One region of the Exiguobacterium sp. MH3 genome, then DNA from elsewhere that is predicted to be linked to it. Evidence: riboswitches for the same ligand, from Rfam matches in the RefSeq annotation. Region 1 holds a riboswitch; each other region holds the start of a gene.
What was found. A riboswitch is a leader RNA that binds a small molecule or an ion and turns the genes downstream of it on or off. The one in region 1 is predicted to bind S-adenosylmethionine.

Region 1 (4,379 bases):
GATTCTTATTTTACTGTGCTTGTTTCAAGGGCTGCACCGAGGAACTTCGCTAGTTCGAGCATACCGTAGCGTCCTGCAGCTGCCTCAGCATCCGAATTATAGTTCGTATTCGTATTGACGTCATACGTATAGATCGTACCTGACGTATCCTTAATGAACTCGATACCGGCGACCGCGATTTGGTTCGCTTGGAGGAATGCTTCATATTTTTCAATGATTGGGTCATCGAAGCCTTCAACGATTTGGAACTTCATCGGTGTTTGCGGTGCTTCTTCACCAACTGGGCAGAACAAGTCGTCGATTACACATGCATCCGCTGGGCAAAGCTCAAAACCTTCTGATGTATCGACTCGAACCGCGTAGACGAACTTTCCACCTACGAACTCACAACGTGTGATGTACGGTTCTGGTGCTTGAATATACTCTTGAATCAACGTGATGCCATCGACTGGTTCGTCGAATGTCGGACCGTCGAGATAAGCTTCAAGTGCTTCAATCGAGTGGAACAGCTGGACGCCGAGACCTTTCCCAGCCCGGTTATGTTTCGTGATGAATGACGAAACGCCAATTTCTTTTGCTGCTTGTACGATTTGATCGCGTCCGACGGCAGCCGTCGTCTTCGGTACACGAATCCCAGCCTTACGCAACGCCGTGTATTGATTGACTTTGCTGACTTCTAAACGAAGCGCACGCGTTCCATTAAAGACAGTCCGGTCATGCTCTTCTAACCAAGCGAGGACCCCTTCCGTCAACTCCGGCGCGTAACGATGCCCCCGCGTATGCGAAGAGGCACTCATGCGGCTGTAAAAGACGCCTTCTGGCGGCAGTTCGTCCAGCGGAACGATCCCTTCATTCAAGTGCCACTCTTCATACGGTAACTCGAGTTCTTCGAGACGTTTGATGAGATGGTCCGTCCATTCTTGATTTTCGTGGAGAATATGAATTTTTGTCATGATTGTTGACCTACCTTTCGTTTCGCTTCGACCAGTGGCATTACGTCACGAGCAAAGCGTTCCATTTCTTCGAGTTGTGGTGAGAATTGTAATAAGAGTAACGTGACACCAACAGCTTCGAATGCTAGAATCCGTTCAGCGATTTGTTCTGGTGTTCCGATTAAATTCGGACGTAGACCACGGTTCGAGACGGAATAATCGTTTCGTTCGACCTGTTGCTCCAGTTGCGATTTACTGATGAAATCCTGATAACCGGCATAACCAGCGCTGTCTTCCTTAACGTCCGTGATGCGTTGCCATTCAAGAAGTGCTTCTTCTTCCGTATCCCGACAAATGATGTAGGCAGCAAGACCGAAGCTCTCAAGCGGCGTTTGTCCCGTCGTTTCCCGGCGTACTTTCATGTCATTGATTTTATGGGCTACTTCTTCAACAGTACCCCCATGCATGACATAAGCGTCACAGTGTTCGACGATCGTCCGTTTTCCAGCTTCACTCTCTCCACCGGCGTAGAGCTTGATCCCTGGACGCTGGACTGGCTTCGGATGGAGTTCTGCTTGCTCGATCGTGTAGTGATGACCGGAGAAGCTATACGGTGACGCATCTGCCCATAGTCCCTTCATGACCGTGACGAACTCTTCCGTCCGAGCATAGCGTTCATCGTGTGCTGTGAAGATACCATTGTATTGTTTCGCTTCCTCTGCCCACCACGCTGAAACGACGTTGAGCGTAAAGCGTCCACCACTCAACTGATCGATGTTTGCCGCCATCTTCGCTGTCGTCGCTGGATTATGGAACCCGGGACGAACCGCTGTCATGATCTCAAGGCGTTCCGTCGTTGCAGCAATCGCTGCTGCCGTCGTCCATGCCTCAAGACTCGGTTCCTTGATACCTTTAATATCGTTCAAGTTCAGTTCCGCGATCAACGTCGTCGAGAAGCCGATCCGTTCTGCTGTTTGTGCGACTTGTTTCGCATAATCGAAGGTCGGTGGCATCTGTTCATCCTCGACATTACGTAACCATCCCCCAAAAATCGGTAACCAAAAACCATACTCCACTCCATCGTCCCCCTTATCATAAAAAAACGCTCTTTTCGAAGTTCGAAAAGAGCGACGGTATCTTGTCCTGTCCGCTCTTATCTTCGGAAGGTATCCCTTCCTGGAAGTAGCACCTTCCGCCACGGCGGGGTTGCTGAAGTGTCTTCGGGCCAGTCCCTCGACTTCTCTAGATAAGATGTGTTGCATTCATCGTACAAAATTCACTGAACTAAAGCAACTATTAAACCGTCTTTTCCAATCGGAATTATTTCGAGCATAAAAAATCCCGACATCGTGTCGGGATCCGGTATTAATATGGTGCGACGAAATCTGATGTTGGCTCTGGCGTTTGTTCACCACGAACACGATCATAAAATTTTGCAAAGGTAACACTGAAATATGGTGTAATCCACAAGAATGCTAGGCCGAGGGTAACGATTCCTAAAAGAGCCCAACCAATAAACGACAGTAGAAGAAGGAATGCTTCCATTTTATGCCCGTCCATCATTTTTCGGGAGCGTGTAATGGCCTCTAAGATACCAATCGATGGTTCATCTCGCAAAATATAGAACGTTAGCATGTAAGAAAATGATTTAATGATTCCCGGTACGACTAATAGCAGTAACCATAAGAAGATAAAAAAGAGTTGTACGATGGCTAGACCAATCACTTTGAAAAACATACCATATGGTTCAAATAAATCCGTCACTTTCGTTTCTTCTCCGCGAGCAATCGACATCGCAATCCAAGTCCAACCGACTCCGACCGGGATCAATAAAATCGATACCAACGATACGACGAGATCCATCGTATTAGCTGGTTCATCTATATCTGATCCAAATAATCCAGGCACACCTTGAATGATACTAAACAGAATAACTGTTAGGACTGCGAATCCCCAACGACCGCTGAGCGACTCCTTCGCTGCTTTTTTTAATTGAGATGACATGAGTAAGGTCCTCCTTGAAAAATAAGTTCTCACCTTACTCTACGGCTAATAACTTCTAATGTTTCACTGATTTTTCAATAATTTCCCCTCTTGTTTCTGTTTCAACCAAGCGCGCTCAAGTTGCCGCTCACACGCTGTATATAATGAACGTCGACCGTCGAGGCGTTCCATCGCGAATGGAATACCATGCTTTTTCGCCTGAGCGATGACATGTGCACTCGCTGCATGAGAGACACGGCTCGTCACGACGACGATCGCGTCCGTCTTTTTGGCGAGACAAGCAATCTTTTTCGCGGACTGTGCGTCCCCTGCTAGATGAATTAATTCGATCCCCGTCGGCGCAAAGAACTCACGATAGACAGCGGTCTGTTGTTCGTTTCCAACGATAACAAGACGCATGCCTGTGAAGCGCGTGAAATCTAACGGTGTCTTATCAACGAAATCCATCAATTGTCCCGGTACGGCTGTTGTTACGATCGGTTCAATCGTTTGCTCTTTTGGCATACGGACGCGACGCTGCGCTTTTTTAGCTTTCGGCACCGGTTGCCGTTTCATTTTTCGTGCATACCGATTTGACTTTTTTGTTGTCACAGGCGTCTTCACTACCTGTTGTTCTATCGCTGACGGACGGTTGGATGATGCGTTGACGATCGGCTCTTCATACGTGAACGGATGCTTCCAAGCAATCGTTAATGTATCCTTCCGTCCCCGCCACATGACGAGATCGACAAGTTGCCCTGCTTCTAGTCGGAAATAGCGCATGTCTTCTACCGGTACAACATAATAGAACGATCTGCCCGACTCATCTTGCAGTGGACCATTCACCGTTTCCTCAATGATTCCATGTGCTTTGACGATTGCTTGTTCAAACACGACACGTTCCGGATTCTCTCTCATTCGCTCCGTCGAGACGACGGCTTCAACACGACATATCGTTTTTTGATCATCCTGACGATCGACACGGACCCGGACTTCCATGCCGTGCTCGAGATTCCAATCGCGGACGTCTCGTTCAGAAATATGACTGCCCGACCATTCTAGTAAAGTACCGCCTTTTAACCCCCGCTGAAACGTATAGGCATAACGTTGCTTGCGTACTGGCTCGACCGGTACTTGCGGTGGCATGACGATGGTCTGCTCTAGCTCTATTGCTTCATCGATGACCAATGTTTCTTGAACGTCGCGCGGTGCATAATACGCTGACATCTTGACCCATTCATCGATTCCGTTTACTTCGTCGAGCCAGAGTTGCCAATCTTCATACCGCTCCACGGCCGCTAATTTCATCTGTACCAATTCAGTTGCTCGTTCCATCACCTGTTGCATCATCCATGACCACTTCCTTTGCGTTTTTTTCACTATAGCAACGAAAAAACGCGGAAGTAGTTCAAAAAAACAGCCTGGTTATTTTTTTGCTTAGGTACGTTGTTGAATTTCCACAGC
Region 2 (4,379 bases), 150 kb from region 1:
AGCTCCCCCCATTAGCCATGCAGTTTCACGTTTCACTTGATCACCTCCAAAAAGACGTGCCAGTTTCTTCACTTTATTATCCTTCTACCCCGTTTTAAAAGATGTCGAACGCCTCGGTATTCCTACTTGACGCTTCACCAGCGTTCCGCTATAGTGAGAAAGTCCAAATCGGAATTGTTACGTTTTAATAATGGAGGTATCATATAATGAAAAAAATTATTCCTGCTTTAACAATCGCCTTCGCGAGTGCAAGTGTCCTCGCCGCTTGCGGTTCGAATACCGATTCATCGACTTCAGATAAAACCCAGACAGAAGTCTATGCATCGACGTTCGCAACAGCTGCTATTGCCCGCGAAATCGGTGGTGATCAAGTCGACGTCAAGATGATCGTCCCACCTGGAGCAGATCCTCACTCTTACGAGCCGACGTCAAAACAACTCACTGAAATTGCTAAGGGTGACTTGTTCCTCTTAACGGGCACGACGCTCGAGCCATATTCGAAAAAAATTCAGGAGAGTCTAAACGGCACGGACGTCCGCTTCGTCGAGACGAGTAAGGACGTCAACTTACTGGAATCTGATGCTACGCTTCATGCACATGAAGAAGAGGGGCATAGTGAAGACGAACATGCCCACGAAGAAGAAGGGCACGATGATCACGCAACGGATGAACCTGCGCATGAAGAAGAAGGCCATGACCACGGAAAATACGATCCACACGTCTGGCTCGATCCTACCAATGCAAAAGCAATGGCACGCTCGATTACAACTGCTTTATCAAAAGAAGTACCAAAAGACAAAGCGACATTCGAGAAAAACTTAAAAGCGTTCGATCAGCAAGCTGACGCACTAGATAAAGAATTCAAACAAGCCGTCGCTGATGGATCGAAAAAAGAACTTCTCGTTACGCATGCCGCTTACGGTTACCTCGCAGAACGATATGGTTTCACACAACTGCCGATCGCGGGAATTTCTCCTTCCGATGAACCGTCACAAAAGCAACTGGCTGCTTTAGTGAAAGAAGCACGGATGCATGATTTGAAATACGTCGCGTTCGAAGAGACGGTCTCACCGAAGGTCGCACGTGTCATCCAAAAAGAAATCGGAGCTGAATCCGTGACGATTCATAATCTAGAGTCCGTCACGAAAGCACAGCAAAACAGCTCTTATTTTAAATTGATGGAAGAAAACGTCCAGACGTTAAAACAAGCACTTCAGTAAAGTACAGTTGACACGCGTTACTCAATGCGGTACGGTAAGAAACGTGTTTTACAACAATTGAATGACTTCTTTTTATCGCGAGAAACGGAGGGACTGGCCCAATGATGTTTCGGCAGCGGACGATTTGATTCGTACTGTGCCAAATCCAGCAAGCGAAAGCTTGAGAGATAAGAAGAGCGTCTTTATTTCATAAAGACCTCCTTCTTTCTTGCGAAGGGGTCTTTTTTGTATCTTTGAGAAACGAGGTGTCAACAATGAATGAAACGATCACGCCTAACAAATGGGCACTGCTTCCCCTCGTCGTATTCCTGGTCCTCTTCATCGGAGCCGGGATCTTCTATGACGACTTTTACAAATTTCCGATCCTTATCGCCGCATTGATCGCTTTGATCTTTGCTGCAATCACAACGAAAGGATCCATCAATCAAACGGTCGAACGAATCGCAACGGGTGCCGGAAATCCCGATATCATGATCATGGTCTTCATCTTCTTATTAGCCGGTACGTTTTCTGGAACGGCAGAAGCAATCGGTGCCATCGATGCAACCGTCAATGCTGCTTTGACGTTCCTACCTCCGTCATTACTGATGAGTGGTCTGTTCATCATCGCTGCCTTCATCTCGATGGCAATGGGAACATCGACTGGAACGATTGCTGCACTCGCGCCGATCGCCTTCGGTATTCATGAAGCGACAGGCATCAACGTTGCGATCGCAGCAGCGTCAGTCGTTGGTGGTTCGATGTTCGGCGATAACCTGTCGTTCATCTCGGATACAACGATCGCTGCCGTCCGTACCCAAAAAACGAACATGCGCGATAAGTTCCGGACGAACTTCATGATCGTTCTCCCAGCTGCTATCTTGACGATCATCTTACTTGCGTTCGTTTCTGGCTCTGGCGATGCGGTAACGGCCAAAGCATTCGAGTTCTACAAGCTGATTCCATATCTCGCTGTCATCGTCCTTGCGCTATTTGGTGTCAACGTCATCCTTGTCCTCGTCGGTGGTACATTGCTCACTGGTATCATCGGTATGATTGACGGTAGCTTCGGCTTAAGCGGTTTCGTCCTCTCGATGTCAAAAGGAATGATGGGCATGGCGGAGATTTCCATCTTGACACTCCTCATGGGTGGTCTCGTCAGCTTGATCACGTTCAACGGTGGAATCGTCTACTTGAAAGAGACGTTGACGCGCAAGATTTCTCAGCGTCGCGGTGCCGAATTCAGTATGGCAGCACTCGTCAGTGCGACGAATCTCGCAACGGCGAACAATACGATCTCGATTCTCGTCGCTGGACCACTGGCGGCTGAAATCGCTGATACGTACGAGATTGATCGTAAGAAATCAGCGAGTATTCTCGATATCTTCTCTTGTGGTATCCAAGGCATCATTCCGTATGGCGCGCAACTCTTGATTGCAGCAGAATTGACGAAAACGGCTTCACCGGAACTGATTCCGTATCTGTTCTATCCGTTCCTGCTCTTCGTCTGTGGATCGATTGCCATCTTCTTTGGATTGCCACGCATGAAGAAGACAGCGACGAAGCAAGAAAGAATTTCTTCGTAACCATAAAACAGGTCCAATCGCGTCGACGATTGGATCTGTTTTATTATTTTTTCTGCTTCGCTTGTCGTTCTAAGATTAAGTAAGCGATTGCCGGAAGCGGGAATTGAACGAGTCCAGCACCTCCCCAAACCCATGGATTACGTCCTGACTTTCGCGCACTAAGAAACAGACCCACTGCCTGCGTTACTAACAAGGCGCCAATACTAAGCCAAGTACATTTGGATAGCTTTTTATTCTTTTGAGCCATCTTTTCTCCCCCTCTTTTAACACACGATTAAATCTCATGATTCTTTTCTATTTTACCTTATTTCATTCCTCCATGAGCATGGAAACGGACGTCTTCGTTCGTTCATGCTAAACTAAACGAGCAAATCTAAACTACGTTTTATGAGGAGGAGTAACACATGCAATACGCAAAACTTTCAAACGGTATTACGATTCCCCAAATCGGATTCGGTGTCTGGCAAGTAGATGAAGAGACAGAAGCACCTGCTGCTGTCGCTGAAGCACTACGTGTCGGCTATCGTCACATCGATACAGCTGCTGTCTACAAAAACGAGCGCGGTGTCGCAAAAGGAATCAAGGAAAGCGGCGTGAAACGTGAGGATCTCTTCTTAACGTCAAAAGTCTGGAACGATGATATTCGTGCCGGTCGGACGAAGGAAGCATTCGCAGAATCGCTCGAACGTCTCGAAACAGATTATCTTGACCTCTATCTCATCCATTGGCCGGTCGAAGGCTATATCGAAGCGTGGAAAGCAATGGTTGAATTGTACGAAGAAGGCAAGATCAAAGCGATCGGTGTCTCGAACTTCAAGGAACATCACCTCGATACATTGGCAGAAGAGGGATTGATGGCTCCAATGATCAACCAAGTCGAATTGCATCCACAATTGCCGCAACACGAACTACACGAATACTTGCAAGATCACAATATCCAAGTCGAAGCATGGAGCCCACTCATGCAAGGGAAATTCCTCGAAATCAATGATTTCAAGGAAATCGCAGAGAAGCACGGCAAGACACCTTCACAAGTCGTCTTACGTTGGCATCTCGACAACGGCATCGTTGCTCTTCCAAAATCCGTTACCCCAGCACGCATTGCGGAAAACTTCGACGTCTTTGATTTCCAACTCGATGCTGATGATCTTGAGAAAATTGACCGCATCGCAACGGATGTCCGCCTCGGACCAGATCCGGACGAAATCGATTTTTAATCTAAAGGTTATCGTAAAAAAAGAACGGCTTCCATGTGAAGACGTCTTGCTTCATCTGAACGACGAGAGACCCGTTTCCAGTCTACGACTTGGAAGCGGGTCTCTTTTTTTATGATTGAAGCTGATCAGACATAATAGATTAAAATCGTATCTTCCGCTTCTTCTGCCTTTTGAAAATAGGCGCGTAAATCGGCGAACTGTTCCCAGACATCCTCGAATTCGCCTGGTGTTCCGGCTTCATCATGAATCGAAGCGAGTGCCCGTTGATCAAAATTCCGCATCACCTCAGCTGAGATGATGAGGAGTGGTAAGGGAAGAATACCGACAATCGCCGCTTTCTCTTCGTTGACGATCAACTCTTCGCCAACGATCGCTCG
Region 3 (4,379 bases), 440 kb from region 1:
TTTAATCCACGGGCATGAGCAGCCGTGATCAACTCCTGGAGATCTCCCATCGTTCCCGCTTTTTTCATGATCTCGTAATAATCGGCAATATCATAGCCGTTATCGACGTCCGGGGAACGATAACATGGATTCAGCCACACGACATCGACACCAAGTGAAGCGATGTAATCAAGCTTCTCGATGACACCTCTTAAATCACCGATCCCATCCCCGTTCGAATCTTTAAAGCTACGCCAGTAGACTTGATAGACGACTGCCTCTTTCCAGTTAGCTCGCTTCATCTTCCCACTCCTCTCCCTACTCTTTATTCCCGCTCCACTTATCTGTACCTGTTTATCCGACAATTTTTTTAAATTTCGAAAAAGTTCTTTTCTTTTGACTGAATATTCGTTATCCTTGACGACAATACCACGAAGGAGGCATTCATCCATGAAACATTTCGCTCCATCCATCGCCATTGATCGGCTTCCTGCTCCCGTCTTCGCTGAACTTGCGAACCGAATCGGTGCTGTAAAAGCTGCCGGACATGATGTCATCACACTTGGTCAAGGAACACCCGACCAAACGACGCCTGTACATATTCTCGATGCCTTAAAACAAGCCATCGACGAGCCAACGAACCTTCAATATCCACCATTTCGTGGACATGATTTTCTAAAACAAGCTGTCGCAAACTTTTACGCGACTGAATTCGGTGTCACGATCGATCCGGCAACGGAAGTCGCGATTCTCCTCGGCAGTAAAGCCGGAATCGTCGCCTTACCGCAGACGATCGTCAACCCTGGAGAAGGTGTCATCGTCCCGGATCCAGGATACCCGGATTACCTGTCTGGTGCAGCACTTGCTGGCGCTTACCCGATTACGCTTCCGTTGCTCGAGAAAAATGATTTCTTGCCGGATTATGACTTACTTGATACGACGGACGTTGAGCGTGCCCGGATGTTGTTCCTCAACTACCCGAGTAATCCGACGGGTGCGACCGCGACGGCAGAAGCCTTCGAACAGACAGTCGCTTTCGCCGATGCCCATGATATCTGTGTCGTTCATGACTTAGCATACGGCGGTATCAGTTTCGATGGTCCGACGCGAAGTTTCTTGCAGACGGAAGGGGCAAAAGACGTCGGAATCGAGCTATTCTCACTCTCAAAACGCTTCAACATGTCCGGCTTCCGGATTGCCTTTGCCATCGGAAATCCGTCCGTCATCTCAAGCATCGAAACGTACCAAGAACATCTCTACGTCAGTGCCTTCACACCGATTCAGCATGCGGCGACCGTCGCCCTCACGAGTGACCAGACGTGCGTCCGTGAGTTAAGTCGCTTGTATGAAACACGACGCGATGCGTTGTTCGCAAAACTTGATGCAATCGGCTGGAGTGGACCACGCCCGGGCGGTTCCTTCTTCGTCTGGCTTCCTGTTCCTGAAGGTTACACGTCCCAGAGCTTCACCGATCATCTACTTGACGAAGCGCACGTCGCTGTGACCCCTGGATCCTTCTTCGGCGAACACGGTGAAGGCTACGTCCGGATCAGCTTGATTGCTGACGTCGAACGTCTAGAAGAAGCCGTCGATCGAATCGGAACGCTCAACCTATTCCGGACACCTGTTGCGGAATAATTCTGAAAAAACATTTGACAGATGGGAATCATTTCCGTTAAAGTAAATCCCAACAGCATAACTACTTATCGAGAGCGACCGAGGGATTAGGCCCAACGACGTCCGGCAACCACCTGTAAGGAACGGTGCCACATCCTACAGAATGATTTTCATTCTGAGAGATAAGTTACGAAATCTTACACTTTCGTCGCTTTTTTCTGGTTGCTCTGCTACTAGGAAAAAGCGACTTTTTTTGTATGAGGAGATGAGCGGATGATTGAATTCAAACACATTACAAAACGGTTCGTCCGAGACCGGACCCCGATTTTTGCCTTACGGGATGTCGATTTGACGATCCAAAAAGGAGAAATCTTCGGAATCATTGGCGAGTCTGGTGCCGGTAAAAGTACGTTGCTTCGCCTAATCAATGGGCTCGAGCATCCGACACAAGGAACCGTCAAGGTCGACGGTGTCTCGCTTGGCGGGATGTCAAAAGCAGATTTGCGTCAACTTCGCTTGCGGACAGGAATGATCTTTCAGCATTTCCAATTGATCCAGTCGCGCAACGTCGCGGATAACATCGCTTTTGCGCTCAAGGCCGCTGGCGTCAAACGAGCAGATTTCCCGGAGCGGATTCGCGAACTCGTCTCGCTCGTCGGACTTGAAGGATTTGAGACGAACTTCCCGAGTCAATTAAGCGGTGGGCAGAAACAGCGCGTCGGGATTGCCCGGGCACTCGCAAACAATCCGACCGTCTTGTTATGTGATGAAGCGACATCCGCTCTTGACCCCGTTACGACACTACAGATCCTTGAACTGCTGAAGGATTTGAATGAACGACTCGGGTTGACGATCGTCCTCATCACGCATGAGATTGATGTCGTCAAACAGATTTGCCATCGTGTCGCGGTCATGTCACAAGGTGAAGTCGTTGAAGTCGCCTCAACCTATGACTTGTTCAGTCAAGCTAAGCATCCGGTGACGCAACATTATGTCGATACGGCACTACAAATCGAATTGCCGGAACGCATTTTACAGGCAACCCCAGGCAAGATCATCCGCTTGCAGTTCACGGGCGAAAAGACCGGTGAGAGTACGTTATCAGAAGCGATCCGCCGTTACGATATCTCAGTCAGTATCTTGCACGGCAAGGTCGACTACATTCAAGACGTCGCCTTCGGTGTCCTCATTGTCAGCTTGACGGGATCATCCAATCAAATCGCTCTTGCCCTCGACTGGCTCGCGACGGAACTTCATGCACTCGAGGTGATTCAGGATGTGGCTTGATCGTATTCAAACGATGTTACCTGAGCTCTTGAAGGCACTCGGCGAGACAGCATGGATGGTCGGAATTTCACTTGCTTTCGCATTGGTCGTCGGGATTCCGCTCGGAATTCTCTTGTTCGTCACCGACCGCGGATTATTTTTTCAAAACCTTGCCGTCCGCCGTGTTCTTGACTTCGTCGTCAACATCGTCCGGTCGCTACCGTTCATCATCTTGCTGGTTGCCCTCATTCCGTTGACGAAGTTCTTACTCGACAATACAATCGGTCCGACGGCAGCGTCCGTCAGCCTTAGTGTCGCAGCGATTCCGTTTCTCGCACGCCTTGTCGAAACATCACTCCGCGAGATTCCGCCTGGTTTGATTGAAGCAGCGGAAGCCTGTGGGGCGAAACCATTGCGGATCATCGTCAGTGTCCTCTTACCGGAAGCACTCCCTGGCATCATTCAGGGCATCACATTAACGACGATCAGCTTGATTGGCTTCTCAGCGATGGCTGGTATCGTCGGCGGCGGTGGTGTCGGTGACCTCGCGATCCGTTTCGGTTACTATCGCTACGATAATCTCATCATGATCGTGACGATCGTCGTGCTCATCGTCATCGTTCAAAGTATTCAAGCACTTGGCAATCAACTGGCGCGAAAAACAGATAAACGCTAATCACACATACAAAGGGAGAGTGGAATCATGAAAAAACGATATGCCTTTTTAGCAACAGCCTTACTCGGTGCAGGAGTCCTCGCAGGATGTGGAGACAGCAGCGCTGATGAAAAAAACAAGACGATCAAGATCGGGGCGACGAGCGGTCCGTATAGCGACATGGTCAAACAAGCGATTCAGCCACAACTCGAAAAGAAAGGCTATAAAGTCGAAATCGTCGAGTTCAGCGATTACATTCAACCGAACATCGCCCTCGGTAGCGGCAATATCGACGCCAACTTGTTCCAACACTCGATCTATCTAAAAACGTTTTCTAAAGAAAAGAATCTCGACTTAAAAGGACTGATCACGGTTCCGACAGCACCGATGGGACTATACAGTAAAACAGCGAAGACACTTGACGACGTCAAGACAGGTGCTGAAGTCGCGACGCCGAATGATCCGACGAACCAAGCACGGGCACTGAACTTGCTTGCGGAACAAGGGTGGATTGAACTCAAGCCGGATGCTGATCCTCTGACCGTTTCAGAAAAAGATATCGTCAAGAATCCGAAGAAACTCGTCATCAAACCACTCGAAGCGGCTCAACTGCCACGCGCTGTCGAAAGTGTCGATATCTCAGCCGTTCCAGGGAACTTCGCACTTGCTGCGAAATTCGACTTACTTGATGCGTTAGCACTTGAGACGATGGACGAACAATACCGGAACCTCGTCGCTGTCCAAACGAAAGATGCGGACAAACAAGTCGCAAAAGACTTAAAAGCAGCCGTCGAATCGGACGCCTTCAATGAAGTTATCGAAAAATCATTCAAAGGCTTCAGCAAGCCTGAATGGGCAAACT
Region 4 (4,379 bases), 650 kb from region 1:
ACTGGTTCGTTGCCGGTTGTGGTTCAGGTGGTACGTTCGCCGGAACAGCGGACTTCTTAAAACAACGTCTCGGTACAAAAGCAGCAATCGTTGAACCGGAAGGCTCCGTCTTAAATGGTGGTCCAGCCGGTCCGCATAAGACAGAAGGTATCGGTACAGCGAAATGGCCAAGCCTCGTTCCGCGTGAACTCGTTGATGAGATTCATACGATTTCTGACCGCGATGCATTTGACGCGGTTCATACACTCGCTGCTCGCGAAGGATTACTCGTTGGTAGTTCAGCAGGTGCAGCGCTCGTTGCTGCGCTTGATATCGCAAAGCGTCACCCCGGCAGTACGATCGTCACCGTCTTCGCAGACAGTGCCGAACGCTATTTAAGCCAACAAATCTTTGAAAAGGTGGACGAAACTCATGCGTAAGAAGACAGCATTGATTCATGGAGGAACAGGTGTCGATCGGGCAACAGGAGCCGTCACACCTCCAATCTATCAAACAAGCACATACAAGCAGGATAAAATCGGTCAACTTAAGGACGGATACGAATACTCACGGACAGCGAACCCGACACGGACGAGCATCGAACGATTGATTGCGGATCTCGAGGGCGGCGCACGTGGTTTTGCGTTCGGTTCTGGGATGGCAGCGATCCATGCCGTCTTCCACTTGCTTGAGTCTGGCGACCACATCGTCATGACGGATGACGTCTACGGTGGTACGTTCCGCTTGATGCAACGCGTCTTACCGAAGTTCAACATCCAAGTGACATTCGTCGATACGACGGATCTTGCGGCAACGGAAGCAGCGATCCAAGACAACACGAAGATAGTCTACGTCGAAACACCGACGAACCCGTTGTTGAAAGTTACGGACATTGAAGCAATCGCAACAATCGCCAAACGTCACGATCTTAAACTCGTCGTCGACAACACGTTCGCGACACCATACCATCAACAACCACTCGCACTTGGTGCAGACATCGTCTTGCACAGTGCGACGAAATACATTGGCGGACATTCGGACGTCGTCGCTGGACTTGTCGTCGTCAAAGATGATGCGCTCGGCGAAGAGCTGCACTTCATTCAAAACTCGACAGGCGGCGTGCTTGGACCGCAAGACAGCTTCTTGCTCGTCCGTGGTCTTCGTACACTCGGTATCCGGATGGATGCGATCGAAGAGACAGCACATGATCTCGTTGCGTTCCTACAAGCGCAAGACATCGTCTCGAACATCTTCTACCCAGGACTTGCATCGCATCCTGGTCACGACATCCAAGCGAAACAAGCGACTGGATTTGGTGGGATGATCAGCTTTGATGTCGGTTCAGCAGCGAACGCAGAAAAACTCGTCGAGGCGACACACTTCTTCACACTCGCTGAGAGTCTTGGTGCCGTCGAGAGTCTGATTTCGGTGCCTGCACGGATGACGCACGCGTCGATCCCAGCAGAACGTCGGGCAGAACTCGGCATCACGGACGGTCTCGTTCGGATTTCAGTTGGACTTGAGGATGCGGAAGATTTGAAAGAAGACTTAACACGTGCTTTCACGTTCCTCGAAAAAGTTTCTGAAAAAACTGTTTGACAACAAAAATAACCCCTGCTAATATTCAGAATATATTCTACAAACTTAATACCGAAACTCTTATCGAGAGTGGTGGAGGGACTGGCCCGATGAAACCCGGCAACCGCGGATCTAATCCGAAGTGGTGCTAATTCCAGCAGACAAAAGTCTGGGAGATGAGAGCAAATGGTTTTGTGTACTGAAAAGTGCGCGCGTTTGCTCTAAAACGCGCGCACTTTTTTTATTTTAGGAGGGACAGTTGTGATTCGTTTACAAGACGTAGGAAAGATTTATCGCTCAAAGCGCGGAGCGGTCGAAGCCGTCGCGAATGTCGATCTGACAATCGAGCGCGGTGAAATTTTTGGAATAATCGGTTATTCCGGAGCAGGGAAATCGACCCTGATCCGATTACTGAATATGCTCGAAGCACCAACGAGTGGTTCGATCCAAATCGATGGTGTTGAAATGACATCACTAAAACCTAAGGAATTACGAGGCGTCCGCAAGAATGTCTCGATGGTCTTCCAACACTTCAACTTACTATGGTCACGGACGGTTGAAGAGAACATCATGTTCCCACTCGAGCTCGGTGGCTTCCCGAAAGCACACCGCAAGGAACGGGTCGCGGAACTGATCCAACTCGTTGGTTTGGACGGACGCGAAAAAGCCTATCCGTCACAATTATCCGGTGGTCAAAAACAACGTGTCGGTATCGCTCGGGCACTGGCATCGAACCCGGACGTTCTCTTATGTGACGAGGCAACAAGTGCACTCGATCCGAAGACGACGGACTCAATCCTTGAGTTACTCGTCGACATCAATGAAAAACTGAAACTGACGATCGTCTTGATCACACACGAGATGCACGTCATTCAAAAAATCTGTCACCGGGTCGCCGTCATGGAAGCCGGTAAAATCGTCGAGCAAGGACCGGTCGCAGAAGTCTTCCGTCATCCGAAGCAAGCGATGACGAAGGAATTCGTCAAACAATTGACGTCGCCGTCGGAGAACGAGTTAACGTTCGCGAAACTACGCGAACGGTACCCAACCGGAAAAATCGTTCAGTTGACGTTCGTCGGATCGACAGCAGAAAGCCCGATCCTCGCGGAAGTCATGAAGGATTCGCCGGTCCTGTTCAATATCATCGGCGGAAACGTCGGTCAATCACAGGAAGGGGCACTCGGTACACTGTTCATTCAGTTGATCGGGGAAACAGAAGCAACACAAGCGGTCATCACGAAGCTTCAAGCCAGTGATGTTGAAGTGGAGGTGGATCACCGATGATTTCATTCTTTGACAATCTAGATTGGGACATGGTGTGGGAAGCGACAGGCAGTACCGTCTATATGACGGCAATCGCTGGGGTTTCGACATTCGTCCTCGGTTTGATCATTGGTTTACTATTGTATGCGACAAACGAAGAGTTATTGTTCAAGAATCGGGCGTTCTATTCAGTGTTGAGCTTGGTCGTCAACGTCTTCCGTTCGATTCCGTTCATCATCTTACTGATTTTATTGATTCCATTTACGACGGCAATCGTCGGTTCGTTCCTCGGACCAACGGCAGCACTACCGGCACTGATCTTCGGTGCTGCACCATTTTACGGTCGGATGGTTGAACTCGCGTTACGCGAAGTCGATAAAGGTGTCATCGAGGCAGCCGAATCGATGGGCGCGACGAAGTTCCAGATCATCTATAAAGTCTTAATCCCGGAAGCGTTGCCTGCCATCGTTTCTGGTATCACGGTCACACTCGTCTCACTTGTCGGTTATACGGCAATGGCCGGAGTAGTCGGCGGAGGTGGACTTGGGGACATGGCCTTCATCGAAGGATTCCAGCGTTCTCAAAACGATGTCATCGTCATTGCGACACTCTTAATCTTAGCGATCGTCTTCGTCATCCAAATCATTGGTGACTTGCTGATCCGCGCAATCGATAAACGTTAATTCGAAACTTAATCATATTGGAGGAATCATTCATGAAAACTTGGAAAAAATTCGTAGGTACTGCTGCTGTATCCGTCTTAGCTATTAGCCTTGCTGCATGTGGCGAAAAATCATCAGGATCAGGTAGCGACGACAAAACACTCGTCGTTGGTGCTTCGAACGTACCGCACGCTGAGATTCTTGAGCACGTCAAAAAAGAATACGAAGCAAAAGGTTACAAGCTTGAAATCAAGAAGTTCCAAGATTACGTACTTCCGAACAAAGCGCTCGCTTCAAAAGAAATCGATGCGAACTACTTCCAGCACGTACCGTATCTCGAGCAACAAGAGAAAGAAAACAAATCATATAAGTTCGCGAACGCAGGTGGCGTCCACGTTGAACCACTCGGTATTTACTCGAAGAAATACAAGTCACTCGATAAGTTACCAAACGGTGCAACGATCTTAACGAGCTCAAACGTCGCGGAACGCGGTCGTGTCTTGACGTTCCTTCAAAATGAAGGATTGATCAAGCTTAAAGACGGTAAAACGACAGATGCACAACTCGGTGATATCGCGGAGAACCCGAAGAAACTCAAGTTCAAGACGAACATCGAAGCATCACTTCTTCCGCAAGCTTACAAAAACAATGAAGGCGACGCCGTCCTCATCAACACGAACTATGCGATCGATAACGGTCTGAACCCATTGAAAGACGCGATCGCTTCAGAAGATGAGTCTTCACCATACGTCAACATCATCGTTACACGTGATGGCGATGAAAAAGACAAGCGTGTCACAGCACTTCTTGACGTTCTGCACGAAAAGAAAAACCAAGATTGGATCCTCGACAAGTACAAAGGTGCGGTCGTTCCAGTCAGCAAATAAGTTCACCGAA

Region 2: another riboswitch for S-adenosylmethionine. It lies ahead of U719_RS15085 (Na+/H+ antiporter NhaC family protein); the one in region 1 lies ahead of U719_RS15790 (LLM class flavin-dependent oxidoreductase).
Region 3: another riboswitch for S-adenosylmethionine. It lies ahead of U719_RS13645 (methionine ABC transporter ATP-binding protein); the one in region 1 lies ahead of U719_RS15790 (LLM class flavin-dependent oxidoreductase).
Region 4: another riboswitch for S-adenosylmethionine. It lies ahead of U719_RS12625 (methionine ABC transporter ATP-binding protein); the one in region 1 lies ahead of U719_RS15790 (LLM class flavin-dependent oxidoreductase).

What each region holds. Positions count from the first base shown of each region.
Region 1 is NC_022794.1:3,046,319-3,050,697, forward strand. It holds gene U719_RS15785 (RimK family alpha-L-glutamate ligase) at 6-953, opposite strand; gene U719_RS15790 (LLM class flavin-dependent oxidoreductase) at 950-2,008, opposite strand; SAM riboswitch class I at 2,083-2,185, opposite strand; gene U719_RS15795 (DUF975 family protein) at 2,298-2,936, opposite strand; gene U719_RS15800 (DUF2325 domain-containing protein) at 3,000-4,265, opposite strand; gene U719_RS15805 (DUF817 domain-containing protein) at 4,353-4,379, opposite strand, start outside.
Region 2 is NC_022794.1:2,898,981-2,903,359, forward strand. It holds gene U719_RS15075 (alpha/beta hydrolase) at 1-36, opposite strand, end outside; gene U719_RS15080 (metal ABC transporter solute-binding protein, Zn/Mn family) at 207-1,220, shown strand; SAM riboswitch class I at 1,290-1,394, shown strand; gene U719_RS15085 (Na+/H+ antiporter NhaC family protein) at 1,475-2,785, shown strand; gene U719_RS15090 (hypothetical protein) at 2,829-3,032, opposite strand; gene U719_RS15095 (aldo/keto reductase) at 3,190-4,002, shown strand; gene U719_RS15100 (hypothetical protein) at 4,128-4,379, opposite strand, start outside.
Region 3 is NC_022794.1:2,603,025-2,607,403, forward strand. It holds gene U719_RS13635 (alpha-glucosidase) at 1-281, opposite strand, end outside; gene U719_RS13640 (aminotransferase class I/II-fold pyridoxal phosphate-dependent enzyme) at 430-1,617, shown strand; SAM riboswitch class I at 1,680-1,785, shown strand; gene U719_RS13645 (methionine ABC transporter ATP-binding protein) at 1,870-2,883, shown strand; gene U719_RS13650 (methionine ABC transporter permease) at 2,873-3,538, shown strand; gene U719_RS13655 (MetQ/NlpA family ABC transporter substrate-binding protein) at 3,566-4,379, shown strand, end outside.
Region 4 is NC_022794.1:2,397,644-2,402,022, reverse strand. It holds gene U719_RS12635 (PLP-dependent cysteine synthase family protein) at 1-419, shown strand, start outside; gene U719_RS12630 (bifunctional cystathionine gamma-lyase/homocysteine desulfhydrase) at 412-1,578, shown strand; SAM riboswitch class I at 1,636-1,740, shown strand; gene U719_RS12625 (methionine ABC transporter ATP-binding protein) at 1,819-2,841, shown strand; gene U719_RS12620 (methionine ABC transporter permease) at 2,838-3,503, shown strand; gene U719_RS12615 (MetQ/NlpA family ABC transporter substrate-binding protein) at 3,536-4,369, shown strand.